Regions from separate parts of the Halomonas sp. 18071143 genome, predicted to be linked through region 1. Evidence: predicted binding sites of a transcription regulator. Region 1 holds the regulator's gene; each other region holds the start of a gene.
The links. Region 1 encodes sigma-54, which starts transcription at its own class of promoters, with help from an activator protein. Its sites were predicted from a motif close to TGGCACNNNNNTTGCTNT; they were not measured.
Positions count from the first base shown of each region.

Region 1 (4,169 bases):
ATGGTAGTCGTAGGCGCGCTGCCTGCTACTGCTCAACAACAAGCCCCTATCGAAGTAGAGGCCGACCGCCTGGACTTGGACCAGCGCGCGGGCACGGCGGTTTACTCTGGCAATGTCGATATTCGTCAGGGTGAAATGCAGCTGCGGGGAGAGCGTGTCGAAATTCACCGCAACCAGGCCGGCGAACTCTCCCGGGCCGTCGCCACGGGCGAGCGTGCCTACCTGCGCAATCAACTGGAAGACCAGACGACGCCCATGGAAGGCTGGGCGCGCCGCATCGTCTACCACGTGTCCGAACGCCGCGTCGAGCTCATCGACCAAGCCGAACTGACCCAGCAAGGGGATCGTTTCCAGGGGGGACGGCTCGAATACTTCATCGACCGCGGGGTGGTGCAAGCGCGCTCTGATGTCAGCGGCAGTTCGCCACAGCGCATCCGCATGACCCTGCAGCCCGAACAATAGCGAGAGGACGCCCCGTGACAGCGATGACCCCCGACACCGCAGCGGTCAAGACACTCCATGCACAGCATCTGGCCAAGAGCTACAAACGCCGCCGCGTGGTCAAGGATATCAATCTGGAAATTGCCCAGGGCAGCGTGGTGGGCCTGCTGGGCCCTAACGGCGCGGGCAAGACCACCTCGTTCTACATGATCGTCGGCCTGGTGAAATCCGATGCTGGCAAGGTGGGCATCGACGATCTCGACCTGACCCGGGCGCCCATGCATGAACGCGCGCTGGCGGGTATCGGCTACCTGCCCCAGGAAGCATCGATCTTTCGCAAGCTGTCGGTGGCCGACAACATCATGGCCATTCTGGAAACGCGCCGGGAGCTGGACCGCAATAGCCGAGAAGCGAAGCTCGAATCCCTGCTGGAAGACTTCCACATCACCCATATTCGCGACAACCTGGGCATGAGCCTGTCGGGCGGCGAGCGGCGACGGGTGGAAATTGCCCGCTCGCTGGCCACCGAGCCCGCCTTCATTCTACTGGACGAACCTTTTGCTGGCGTCGACCCCATTTCCGTGGGCGATATCAAGTCGATCATACGCGCGCTCAAGAAGCGCCATATTGGCGTGCTGATTACCGACCACAACGTGCGTGAAACCCTGGATATCTGCGATATTGCCTATATTGTTGGCGACGGACACATCATAGCCAGTGGAAACCCCCAGGAAATTCTCAATAACCAGAAGGTGCGCGACGTCTACCTGGGCGCCGACTTCCGCCTTTAAATAATGGCCCACGAAGACATTTTATTTAGTGGCATGCTTATTGCACTTGCACCAAACGGAGAGTCGCTCTAGGGTGGAGCTTTCTGATTAACGAGTGGTTCTCAGATGGTCATGAAAGCTTCTCTTCAACTGCGCATCGGCACACAGCTGACCATGACACCTCAGCTGCAGCAGGCCATTGCGCTGCTTCAGCTATCGACGCTGGACCTTCGTCAAGAAATTCAGCAGGCGCTGGATGCCAACCCCATGCTCGAACAGGAGGATGAGTTTGGCGAACAGGCGGTCAGCGAGCCTCAGGAAGCCGAGTGGGCAGACAGCATTCCCAACGAGCTCTCCGTGGACAGCGACTGGTCCGACACCTACCAGGACATGGGCAGCGCGGGCGGCAGTAGCGAAGGCCCGGACTTCGAGCGCCAGGCGGCCGGGCAGAGCCTTCACGGGCACTTGCTCTGGCAACTGGCCATGACCGACTTCTCTGCGCGTGAGCAAGCCATTGCCGAGAGCCTCATCGATGCGCTGGATGCCAACGGCTATCTGACCCAGCCGCTCAACGACATCCGCGAGGGGCTCAAGGCGCAGGGCCACGATGGCCTGAGCCAACGCGAGGTCGAAAACACCTTGCTGCGCCTGCAGCAGTTCGAGCCTACTGGCGTGTTCGCCCGTGACCTGCGCGAGTGCCTGATGCTGCAGCTGGCCGCGCTACCCGAAGACACTCCGCTGTTGATGCCCGCCAAGCGTCTGGTACGCCAGTTTCTCGAAGCGCTGGGCAAGGACGACATGCGCCTGCTGAAACGACGCCTGAGCCTCGATGACGAGCAGCTGGACGATGTCATTCGTTTAATCCGCAGCCTTGACCCTCGCCCCGGAAGCGCCTACGGCGTCACCGACGACAGCTATGTGACGCCGGACCTGGTGGTACGTCACGATCACGAGGGCTGGCATCTGGAACTCAACCCGGAAGCGCTGCCTCGGCTACGTATCCAGCCCGACTACGCCAGCCTGATCAAGCGCGCCGACAAGAGCCAGGACAACCAGTTTTTGAAAGAGCACCTCCAGGAGGCTCGCTGGCTGATCAAGAGCCTGTCGAGCCGCAACGACACGCTGCTGCGCGTGGGGCGCGAGATCATTGCCCGCCAGATAGGCTTCCTCGAGCAGGGTGAAGAGGCCATGAAACCGCTGATTCTGGCCGATATCGCCGAAGCGGTAGAGATGCATGAATCGACCATCTCCCGGGTCACCACCCAGAAATACATTCATACCCCGCGCGGGGTCTTCGAGCTCAAGTACTTCTTCTCCAGCCAGGTCAGCGGCCAGGAGGGCGGCGACAGCCACTCCAGCACGGCCATTCGAGCACGCATCAAGAAACTGATTCAGGACGAGCCGCCAGGCAAGCCACTCTCCGACAGTCGCCTGGTCACCCTGCTGGAAGAGGGTGGCATTACCGTGGCACGCCGCACCGTCGCCAAGTACCGAGAGTCGATGGGTATACCTTCGTCGAGCGAGCGACGCCGTTTGCGCTAGTTAAACGCTCTTGCCCAACAAACTCGCGGCGAGGGCTTTGCAATGGCCCAAAAAGGGTTACAATCGAAGTACAGTCCGATGGATAAGGAGCACGTCAATGCAAGTAAACATCACTGGTCATCACGTTGAACTGACTGACGCCTTGCGTGACTACGTAAACGAAAAGCTGGAACGCGTTGAGCGTCACTACGACAACATCACGACCGTCCAGGTCACCTTATCTGTCGAAAAGGAGCGCCAGCAAGCGGCTTGCACGCTGCATGCCGCAGGAGCAGACCTGCATGCGGAAGCGCAGGATAATGACATGTACGCGGCCATTGACGCCCTGGCGGACAAAATCGACCGTCAGCTGGTAAAACACAAGGAAAAAGCACAAGCCCGCGCCCAAGGCGCTGGCGTGCGTTAAACCGATGACGTTGGAAACCATACTCCCCCCGGAGCGCGTGCTGTACGACGTGCCCGGGGGCAGCAAAAAAAGGGTGCTGGAGTTTTTCAGCACCTTTATCGCTCAGAACACGCCCAGCCTGGACAGTCAGGAAGTCTTCAGTCGCCTGATTGGCCGTGAACGGCTGGGCAGCACTGGTATCGGCAATGGCGTAGCCATCCCCCATGCACGCAGTCCTCACTGCAGCACGCCCATTGCTGGCTTTCTCAAGCTAGCCGAGCCCGTCGACTTCGATGCCATCGATGGTGACCCGGTCGATCTGGTCTTCGTGCTGTTGGTTCCCGAAGAAGCCGATGACACGCACCTGGCCCTGCTGGGGCAGGTGGCCACGATCATGAATGACGCTGCCACACGCCAACAGCTGCGCAATGTCAGTAGCCAGCGCGCATTGCTCGAGCTGCTGACCGACAAGATTCGCGAGCAGGCTGCCTAGCGCAGCCATTGCCAGGCAGCAAGGCACACGGCAAGCCCTCTATCCCTTTGATACCCAAGAGAGATGCGCTATGCAGCTGGTGATCATTAGCGGCCGCTCAGGGTCCGGCAAGTCCATCGCCCTACAGGCGCTGGAGGATCTTGGCTATTACGCCATCGACAACCTGCCCGCCATGCTGCTGGGCTCGCTGGTCGATGAATTGCGCGAGCAAGGGGGGCGAACTCACCTGGCGGTCAGCATCGATGCGCGCAACCTGCCCACGGCGCTGGAGCAGTTGCCTGCGTTACTGGAAGAGCTACGTCAACGCCAGATCCGTTTTCAGGTCATCTACCTGACCACGGACGCACGCATTCTGCTGGAGCGCTACTCGGCCACCCGGCGGCGCCACCCGCTGACCCGGGATAGTGACATGACCCTGGAAGAAGCCATCGACAAGGAAGAGCAGACGCTGCTCGACATTCGCGATCTGGCCGACCTGTTGATCGACACGTCACGCCTCTCGGTGCACGATCTTCGCCGTCGCATCACCGATCAGGTC
Region 1 is NZ_CP078120.1:1,433,855-1,438,023, reverse strand. Features, by position in the region: gene lptA (lipopolysaccharide transport periplasmic protein LptA) at 1-462, shown strand, start outside; gene lptB (LPS export ABC transporter ATP-binding protein) at 486-1,232, shown strand; gene KVY02_RS06620 (RNA polymerase factor sigma-54) at 1,338-2,753, shown strand; gene hpf (ribosome hibernation-promoting factor, HPF/YfiA family) at 2,851-3,159, shown strand; gene ptsN (PTS IIA-like nitrogen regulatory protein PtsN) at 3,164-3,631, shown strand; gene rapZ (RNase adapter RapZ) at 3,702-4,169, shown strand, end outside.

Region 2 (4,169 bases), 1.7 Mb from region 1:
CACCGGAAAGGTTAGGCACGGTCACGCCGATGATGGCATCTTTCACCGCGTCCACATCGGTGGTACCCGCCTTACGCACCGCTTCGGCCCACATGTTGAAGCCGATGTAGTGGGCTTCCATGGGGTCGTTGGTGACCGCTTCTTCATCGCCCGTCCAGTCGATCCAGGCGTCGATGAAGTCGTAGTTGGCGTCGGTGTCCACGCTCATGAAGTAGTTCCAGGCGGCCAGGTGGCCCACCAGCGGCCCGGTATCGATACCGGACAGCTCCTGCTCACCCACCGAGAAAGCGATGACGGGAATATCCGCGGCATCGATCCCCTGGTTGGCCAGCTCACGGTAGAACGGCACGTTGGCATCGCCGTTGATGGTGGAGACCACCGCCGTGGGCTTGCCCTCTTCACCGAAACGACGGATTTCAGAGACGATGTTCTGCCAGTCCGAATGGCCGAACGGGGTGTAGTTGACCATGATGTCTTCTTCGGCCACCCCGTGCTCATCCTTCAGGAAGGCTTCCAGAATCCGGTTGGTGGTGCGCGGATAGACGTAGTCGGTGCCGATCAGCGCGAAACGCTCGATCCCGACTTCGTTGATCAGATACTCCACCGCAGGAATGGCCTGCTGGTTGGGTGCCGCGCCGGTGTAGAAGACGTTCTCGGAAGACTCTTCCCCTTCGTACTGTACCGGGTAGAACAGCAGGCCGTTCAGCTCTTCGAACACCGGCAGTACCGCCTTGCGGGATACCGAGGTCCAGTTACCGAACACCACGTCTACCTCATGCTGGGCCAGCAGCTCGCGGGCACGCTCGGCGAATAGCGGCCAGTTGGAAGCGGGGTCGACCACCACGGCTTCCAACTGACGCCCCAACAGGCCACCGGCTTCGTTCTGCTGGTCGATGAGCATTTCGACGGTGTCTTTCAGAGTCGATTCGCTGATGGCCATGGTGCCAGAGAGGGAGTGCAGAATACCCACCTTGATCGGGTCGTTGTCCTGGGCAACGGCCTGGGCGCTGGCGCCCATGATGGCGGCGGCCAGGGCGGCCGTGGCGAAACGGCCAAGGGTACGAGGGTGTGTCTTGCGTTGCGATGTGGTCACTTGAACCTCCTTGCACCCCTTGGAAGGGGCTTGTTATAGGCGCGTAGAGCGGGCATTCGCCCGCCGTGGGCTAATCCACCTTTCACACTGCAAGGGGTGCGCCAGATTGAATCAAAGCCTATTAAGACAATGACAATCAGACAGTTAGCGATACTCAAAAAAACCCGCATTGCGCCAGACGCACTAATTCAGGGCAAGCCGAGAGGCACCATGCACAGTTGTCATGCACCAGCAAAGCGCCTTGCACCAAAGAGGGGTGCATGCACACAAAAAAGCGCCCGGGGTTCCCCCCGGGCGCTGACAACGCCAAAACTCACTCCATCACCACCACCCAACAATCGCTTATTTGGCGGCCATGGCCTTCTGCTTGCGGCGCTTTTTCAGCAGCGGCATGCCCAGCGACAGAGCCGCAATGATCAGCAGTGACAGTGAAATAGGCTTGTCGATGAAGATGGACCAGTCACCTCCGGAAATCTGCAGTGCGCGGCGCATGGACTCTTCCATCAGGCTGCCCAGGATCAGCGCCAGAATCAGCGGCGCCGTGGGGAAGCCGAACAGCCGCAAGCCCAGGCCGATCAGGCCGAAGCCCAGCAGCAGCAGCAGGTCGAAGACGCTGAAGCTCATGCCGTAAACACCGATCATGCAGAAGATCAGGATCATCGAGAGCAGCAGCGGACGCGGCATATCGAGAATTTTGGCGATCAGCGGAATCAGCGGCAGGTTGAGTACCAGCAGGAAAATATTACCAATGTACATACTGGCAATGACCCCCCAGAACACGTCCGGGCGCTGCTCCAGCATCATGGGGCCAGGCGTCACGCCCATGACCAGCAGCGCACCCAGCAGCACCGCCGTGGTGCCCGAGCCAGGCACCCCCAGGGTCAGCAGCGGTACGAACGAGCCGGTACAGGCAGCGTTGTTGGCCGCTTCGGGAGCTGCCACGCCCTTGATGTTGCCCTTGCCGAAGGTGTCACCATCCTTGGCCAGGCGTTTTTCCATGCTGTAGCCCAGGAAAGAACCAATGGTGGCACCGGCCCCCGGCAGTACGCCGGTGAAGAAGCCCAGCACCGAGCTGCGGCTGACAGGACCTGCGATTTGCTTCATTTCACTGCCGCTCAGCTTGAGCGAGCCAATGGCATTGCGCGGCGCTTCCTTGCCACCGCCCCCACGCAGCAGCATGTAGAACACTTCCGCCAGGGCGAAGATACCCAGCGCCACGACCAGGAAGTCGATGCCGTCGAGCAGTTGAATCGAGCCAAAGGTGTAGCGCTCGATGCCGGTTTGCATGTCGATGCCGACGATCGAGATCATGACGCCGATCACCGCCGCAATCAGACCCTTCACCAGCGACTTGTCCGACAGCGAGACGACCGCCGTCAGGCCCAGCACCATGAGCGCGAAATATTCGGGAGGCCCAAAGCTGACCGCCACTTTGGAAAGCAGCGGCGCCACCAGCATCAAGAAGACGATGGAGACGGTGCCGCCAATGAACGACGCGTAGGCGGCAATGGCCAGCGCCTTGCCCGCCAAACCCTGCTTGGCCATGGGGTAGCCATCGAAAGAGGTGGCGACCGTGCCCGCCACCCCCGGCGCATTGAGCAGAATAGAAGAAGTCGAGCCACCGAAAATGGCCCCGTAATACACACCCGCCATCAGAATCAGGCCTGATGCAGGCTCCATTGAGAAGGTGATCGGAATCATCAGCGCCAGGGCGCTGATCGGGCCTAGGCCCGGCAACATACCGATGATGGTACCGGCAAACACACCGGCAAAGACGTAAGCGATGTTGATGGGCTCGAGCGCGATGCCAAAGCCGTACATCAAGTTGTTCAAGGCATCCATGGGCGTATCTCTCTTAAAAAACTACGGCAGGTGCGTGGGCACGGCGTATTCAGAACGGCAGGAGGCCAGTGGGCAGATACACATCCATGATGCGCGTCATGGTGATATACAGCGCCAGCACTACCCCCAGCGAAGCCGCCAGGTTGATGCCATGACGACGATACCCGTAATAGGCCGTCAGCCCGGTGCACAGCAGCGTCGACGCCAGTACGAACCCCAGCGGCACCAGCAGGAAGGCATAGGCGGCGATGGCCACGGCGGTGACCACCACACGCGCCCAGGGCGTCAACAGCAGCGGACCGTTGGTGGCCTCTTCGTCGATCTCGTCAGCGCCTGCCAGCGGCACCGGTTTTTCAAAGAAAAGCAGCCCTGCTAGCAATAACAAGGTCACTCCCAGCACTTTTGGAAAAAGATCTGAATCTACCGGACGCGGCAGAGGAAAGGTTGGAATTTGCCAGGCCATTGCTAGATAGGCGGCTGCAAAAAGCGCCAGCACGAGGGCCAGCCACTGATTAGTGTTCAATCGAGTCATGGGGTGTCTCTCCGAAGGCGCAGGTTGCGCTTACGGTCACAGGCAGTGACCCCGGGCCTGGCTGGCCCGGGGCAGCACGGTGAAGCGGGGGTTATTGAGCCAGCAAGCCCAGGTCGCTCAGGACGCTGCTGAACTGTTCTTTCTGCTCATCCAGGAACGCGCCAAACGCTTCGCTATCCTGGTAGGCATCGATCCAGCCCAACTGGTCGCGAGCCTGCTGCCAGCCATCGGTTTCGAGCATTTCGGCAAACAGGTCTTCGTAGTAGGCCACGGCTTCGGCAGGCATGTCAGGGGTGCCCATCACGCCACGCCAGATATCGAAGGTGTAGTCCACACCCTGTTCCTGGTACGTGGGCACGTCGGCCAGAGCACCGCCCAGGCGCTCAGGGGCAGATACGCCCAGCGCACGTAGTTGGCTGCCTTCGCCCAGCTGGCCCACGGACTCACCCGCGCCAGTAATGACCGCCTCGATATGGCCACCCATCAGGTTGGTCATGGCATCGCCACCCCCCGAGAAGGGGATGTAGTTCACCGAGGAAGCATCGAGACCCGCCGCAGAGGCCAGGCCAGCCACCGAGATGTGGTCCATCGAGCCTGGCGCACTGCCGCCACCCACGCTCAGACGCGGGTTCTCTTTCATCGCATCGAACAGATCGGTGATGGTCTGATATTCGGAATCCGCCGCTACCAGAATGATGGAGT
Region 2 is NZ_CP078120.1:3,640,471-3,644,639, forward strand. Features, by position in the region: gene urtA (urea ABC transporter substrate-binding protein) at 1-1,093, opposite strand, end outside; gene KVY02_RS17050 (tripartite tricarboxylate transporter permease) at 1,436-2,935, opposite strand; gene KVY02_RS17055 (tripartite tricarboxylate transporter TctB family protein) at 2,985-3,467, opposite strand; gene KVY02_RS17060 (Bug family tripartite tricarboxylate transporter substrate binding protein) at 3,559-4,169, opposite strand, start outside.
Region 2: the regulator sigma-54 is predicted to act here: its motif matches at 1,180-1,197, upstream of urtA (urea ABC transporter substrate-binding protein).

Region 3 (4,169 bases), 1.6 Mb from region 1:
TCACGCATGATGGCTTCCATTCAGGGTAAGAACACGGCTCCAGAGCGGTTTGTCCAGGCCGCTCTGGAGCAGCGTCATATCGGCTTTGACGTTCATTCGACTGAGCTTCCCGGCAAGCCCGACATCACCATCCCGCTTTATCAGGTCGCCATCTTCGTCAACGGGTGCTTCTGGCATCGGCATGAAGGATGTTTCTATGCCACCACCCCATCGAGCCGCAAGCAGTTTTGGCAAACCAAACTCGCAGAGAATGTGCGTAGAGATGCGCGTAAACGGGCTGAGCTGGAGGCCATAGGGTGGCGGGTCGTGGTGGTTTGGGAGTGTGGGGTGAAACACGCGCCTGAGCAGTTTGATGAGGTCATTGATACGATTGAGGGCGAAATTTTTTTACCGGAGTGGCCGGAAAAGCCGCCTAGGGTAAGCCGCCAATGACCCTGGCACGCCACGCAGTTCGTACAGTGCATTGGTCAGCTCGCGGGCAAAGCGCTGGGCGGAGGGCAGTGCGCCAAAGCTCCAAACGGGCGGCAGGCGCAGCAGCCTGTCATGTTGGACACTGGGCAGATGCTGCCACAGGCCGCTCTTTTCCAGCTGCGCTTTCACTCCGGTAGGCAGTGGGTCAACGACGACCAGGGTGGCATCGGGGTAGCGGGCCAGCGCTTCGATACCCACCAGTGCAAAGCCCCAGGCATTGGTGGGCTCATGCCAGGCGTTGGGCAGCGCCAGCTGTTCCAATACTGCGTTATAGAGGCTGTTCTCGCCAAAGACCCGCACATGGCGGGCATCCATGAACTGCACCATCAGCAGGGCCGGGGCGTCACTGCCCGAGTAGCGCAGCTCGGCCATCAGCCGTTGGGTACTTTCGATCAGCGCGTCGGCCTCGGCTTCGCGCTCGGTCAGTTCGCCCAGTTGGCGAGTGAGGGTTTGCATCTCCTGCCAGGTGTCGGCACCTGGGGAGTAAAGGGCGAACGTGCCCACCGGTGCGATGCGCTCCAACCGAGGAACCAGTCCGGTAAACATGGGCGAGAGCAGGGTTTGCTCGGGTGGTGATTGGGCCAGCAGCTCGAGGTTGGGCTGAGTGCGCAGGCCAATGTCGCTAACGTGTTCTGGAATGTGTGGTTCGCCCACCCAATCGTGATATGCCGGCTGTTGGGCGATACCGCTGACCGGCGCGTCAATCGCCAATAGCGTTTCGGCGATGGTCCAGTCGATGGTGGCCCACTGGGCGTGGCTGGCGGCGCTAAACAGCAAGGCTGCCGCAAGCCAGCAGCTACGGGCTATGGTTGGGAGTCGGGAGAAGCAGCGCATGGAGTGGGCACCTGACAATAAGCGCCTCATTTAAACGATTCTGTTTATCAATTGCAACTGGAAACGCCCGAGCAGGGCGCGCGGCCCATGCCCGGGCCTAGCGACTCAAGTGGGTTTTGATCTGGTGGTCGGCTGTCAAGGTTTCAGAGACTCGTTACCGCCGGGGTAATCGCTGATGTCCAGCCAAAGCCATATACCTGCGTGTGGCGTGATATCAGATGGTGCACCGCAGGAGGGCTGGCGCATGAGGCAATGAGCTAATGGGCTAAATGACCTGAAAAATGCGCTGTGATGGTGCTAAAAAGCGCCGATAGATTTAACGCCGAGTCTGCACGATAGCATGCTCGCTCATGCTGTCAATGATATTGATTATTGTTCATTTTTTGGGGAGGGAGATGCTGGGGCCTGTGGAAAGGCACCCAGCGTTGTTTCAGCCTGGCTTGCCTGGGGTGGGTTTGTCTTGCTCGGCAGGCTCTGCGGGGGCTGGTGGTACTTCGGCTTCCATGGGCGTGGCCTGTGCGGCGCTGGCTGCTTCCACCGTGGCTTCCAGGCTGGCTACCTGACGCTCCAGCGCCTCGACGCGCGCGCGCGTGCGCTGCAGTACATCCATCAAGATATCAAAGTCTTCCCGTGATACCAGCTCCAGGCGGTCGAAGGCTCCCCGCACCACTTGCTGCACGCCTTTCTGAATGTCTTCCGGGGCCTGGGAAGCGTTCTGTAAACGGTCGCCTATCTGCTGGGCTAAACGGCTGATGCGATCCTGGGGCGTCATGGCTCTCTCCTTAAACGGTGGCGCATAAATGTGGATAGCTTACCTGTAAGGATACGCAACCCTTTGGCAATCCGCATGCCCCGCGTGCGTTTTCTCCTGCAATGCGCTCGTGCATCAAAAAGAAGCATTGAGCTTTTGGTGATGTGCTTTTTTAGTGCAGTGGCGGGTAGGAGGAGGTGGATAGTCGCCCTGCTGATGCTCTTGAAACGTATTTTTTAATGTTTAAGGGCATGAATTTAAATAAGAAAAAAACCAGTGGCACGGTATGAGCATTAGTAGGGCAAGCACTAAATTCGGGCGGCCACGCCGCTCTCCACCGAGTGGGACTGAACCAGCAGGGGAGATCCGGGATGAAACTCATCACCGCTATCATCAAGCCTTTCAAGCTTGACGACGTTCGTGAAGCACTCGCCGACAACGGCGTGCAGGGGATTACGGTTACTGAGGTCAAGGGATTTGGTCGCCAGAAAGGCCACACCGAGCTGTATCGCGGTGCCGAGTATGTAGTGGACTTTCTGCCCAAGGTGAAAGTGGAAGTGGCCGTGGACGATGCGCGTCTGGAGAGCGTGCTGGATGCCATCTGCAGCGCTGCCAACAGCGGCAAGATCGGTGACGGCAAGGTATTCGTGACGCCGCTGGAAGATGTCATTCGTATTCGTACCGGAGAGCGCGGCGCCGACGCGGTATAGGCCAGCCTACACAACGACGACCCATCAATAACTTCTCTTGGATCACGGGGAACACCTGATGAACGAGCTTACAGAATTGAGCTACGCGCTCGATACGTTTTACTTCCTGATTTGCGGCGTACTGGTCATGTGGATGGCCGCCGGCTTCTCGATGCTCGAGGCCGGTATGGTGCGTTCCAAGAACACCGCTGAAATTCTGACCAAGAACATTGCGCTGTTTGCCATTGCCTGCACCATGTACCTGCTGGTGGGCTACTACATCATGTACTCCAGCGGCGAAGGCGGTTTCCTGCCCAGCCTTGGGTTCCTGATCGGTGCCGAGAACAGCGTCGATGCGGTGCTGGCCGGTGGTGAGGATGCCCCTTACTACTCCATGCGTTCGGACTTCTTCTTCCAAGTCGTATTCGTCGCAACGGCGATGTCGATCGTCTCTGGTGCCGTGGCCGAGCGTATGAAGCTGTGGGCCTTCCTGGCGTTTGCCGTGGTCATGACCGCCTTCATCTACCCGGTGTCTGGCTACTGGACCTGGGGCGGTGGCTGGCTGGATGGCGTTGGCTACTCTGACTATGCGGGCTCGGGTATCGTCCACATGGCCGGTGCCGCTGCAGCGTTGGCAGGTGTGCTGGTACTGGGCCCCCGTAAGGGCAAGTACGGCAAGGATGGTTCTATCCACGCGATTCCGGGCGCCAACATGCCGCTGGCCACGCTGGGTACCTTCATCCTGTGGATGGGCTGGTTCGGCTTCAACGGTGGTTCCGAGCTGAAAATGTCGGATGCCGTGTCGGCCAACAACGTTGCTCAAGTGTTCGTGAACACCAATGCAGCGGCCGCGGGTGGCGTGATTGCAGCTCTGGTGCTGGCCAAATTGTGGTTCCGCAAGGCGGACCTGACCATGGCACTGAACGGTGCGCTGGCAGGCCTGGTCGCCATTACCGCCGACCCGCTGTCGCCTTCCGCGCTGGGTGCCGCCGTGATTGGTGCTATCGGTGGTCTGATCGTGGTCGCTGCCATCGTCACGCTGGACAAGCTGAAGCTGGATGACCCTGTGGGTGCTATCTCGGTTCACGGTGTTGTGGGTATCTGGGGTGTGCTGGCCGTGCCGCTGAACAATGGCGATGCGTCCTTCGGCGCGCAGCTGATCGGTATCGTGGGCATCTTCGGCTGGGTATTCCTGGCGAGCCTGGTGGTGTGGCTGGTGCTGAAAGCGGTCATGGGTATCCGTGTCAGCGAAGAAGAAGAGTACGAAGGCGTCGATATCGCAGAGTGTGGCCTGGAAGCCTACCCTGAGTTTGGCGTCAAGAAATAAGCACTGTGCCATAGCAAGCGGCACTGCTACTCAAGGCCTCCCCGATGGGAGGCCTTTTGCCGTATGTAGCGGCGCATATACGTGCCAGGCACAAGGG
Region 3 is NZ_CP078120.1:3,686,833-3,691,001, reverse strand. Features, by position in the region: gene KVY02_RS17295 (very short patch repair endonuclease) at 1-432, shown strand, start outside; gene KVY02_RS17290 (ABC transporter substrate-binding protein) at 388-1,305, opposite strand; gene KVY02_RS17285 (accessory factor UbiK family protein) at 1,736-2,077, opposite strand; gene KVY02_RS17280 (P-II family nitrogen regulator) at 2,428-2,766, shown strand; gene KVY02_RS17275 (ammonium transporter) at 2,825-4,072, shown strand.
Region 3: the regulator sigma-54 is predicted to act here: its motif matches at 2,334-2,351, upstream of KVY02_RS17280 (P-II family nitrogen regulator).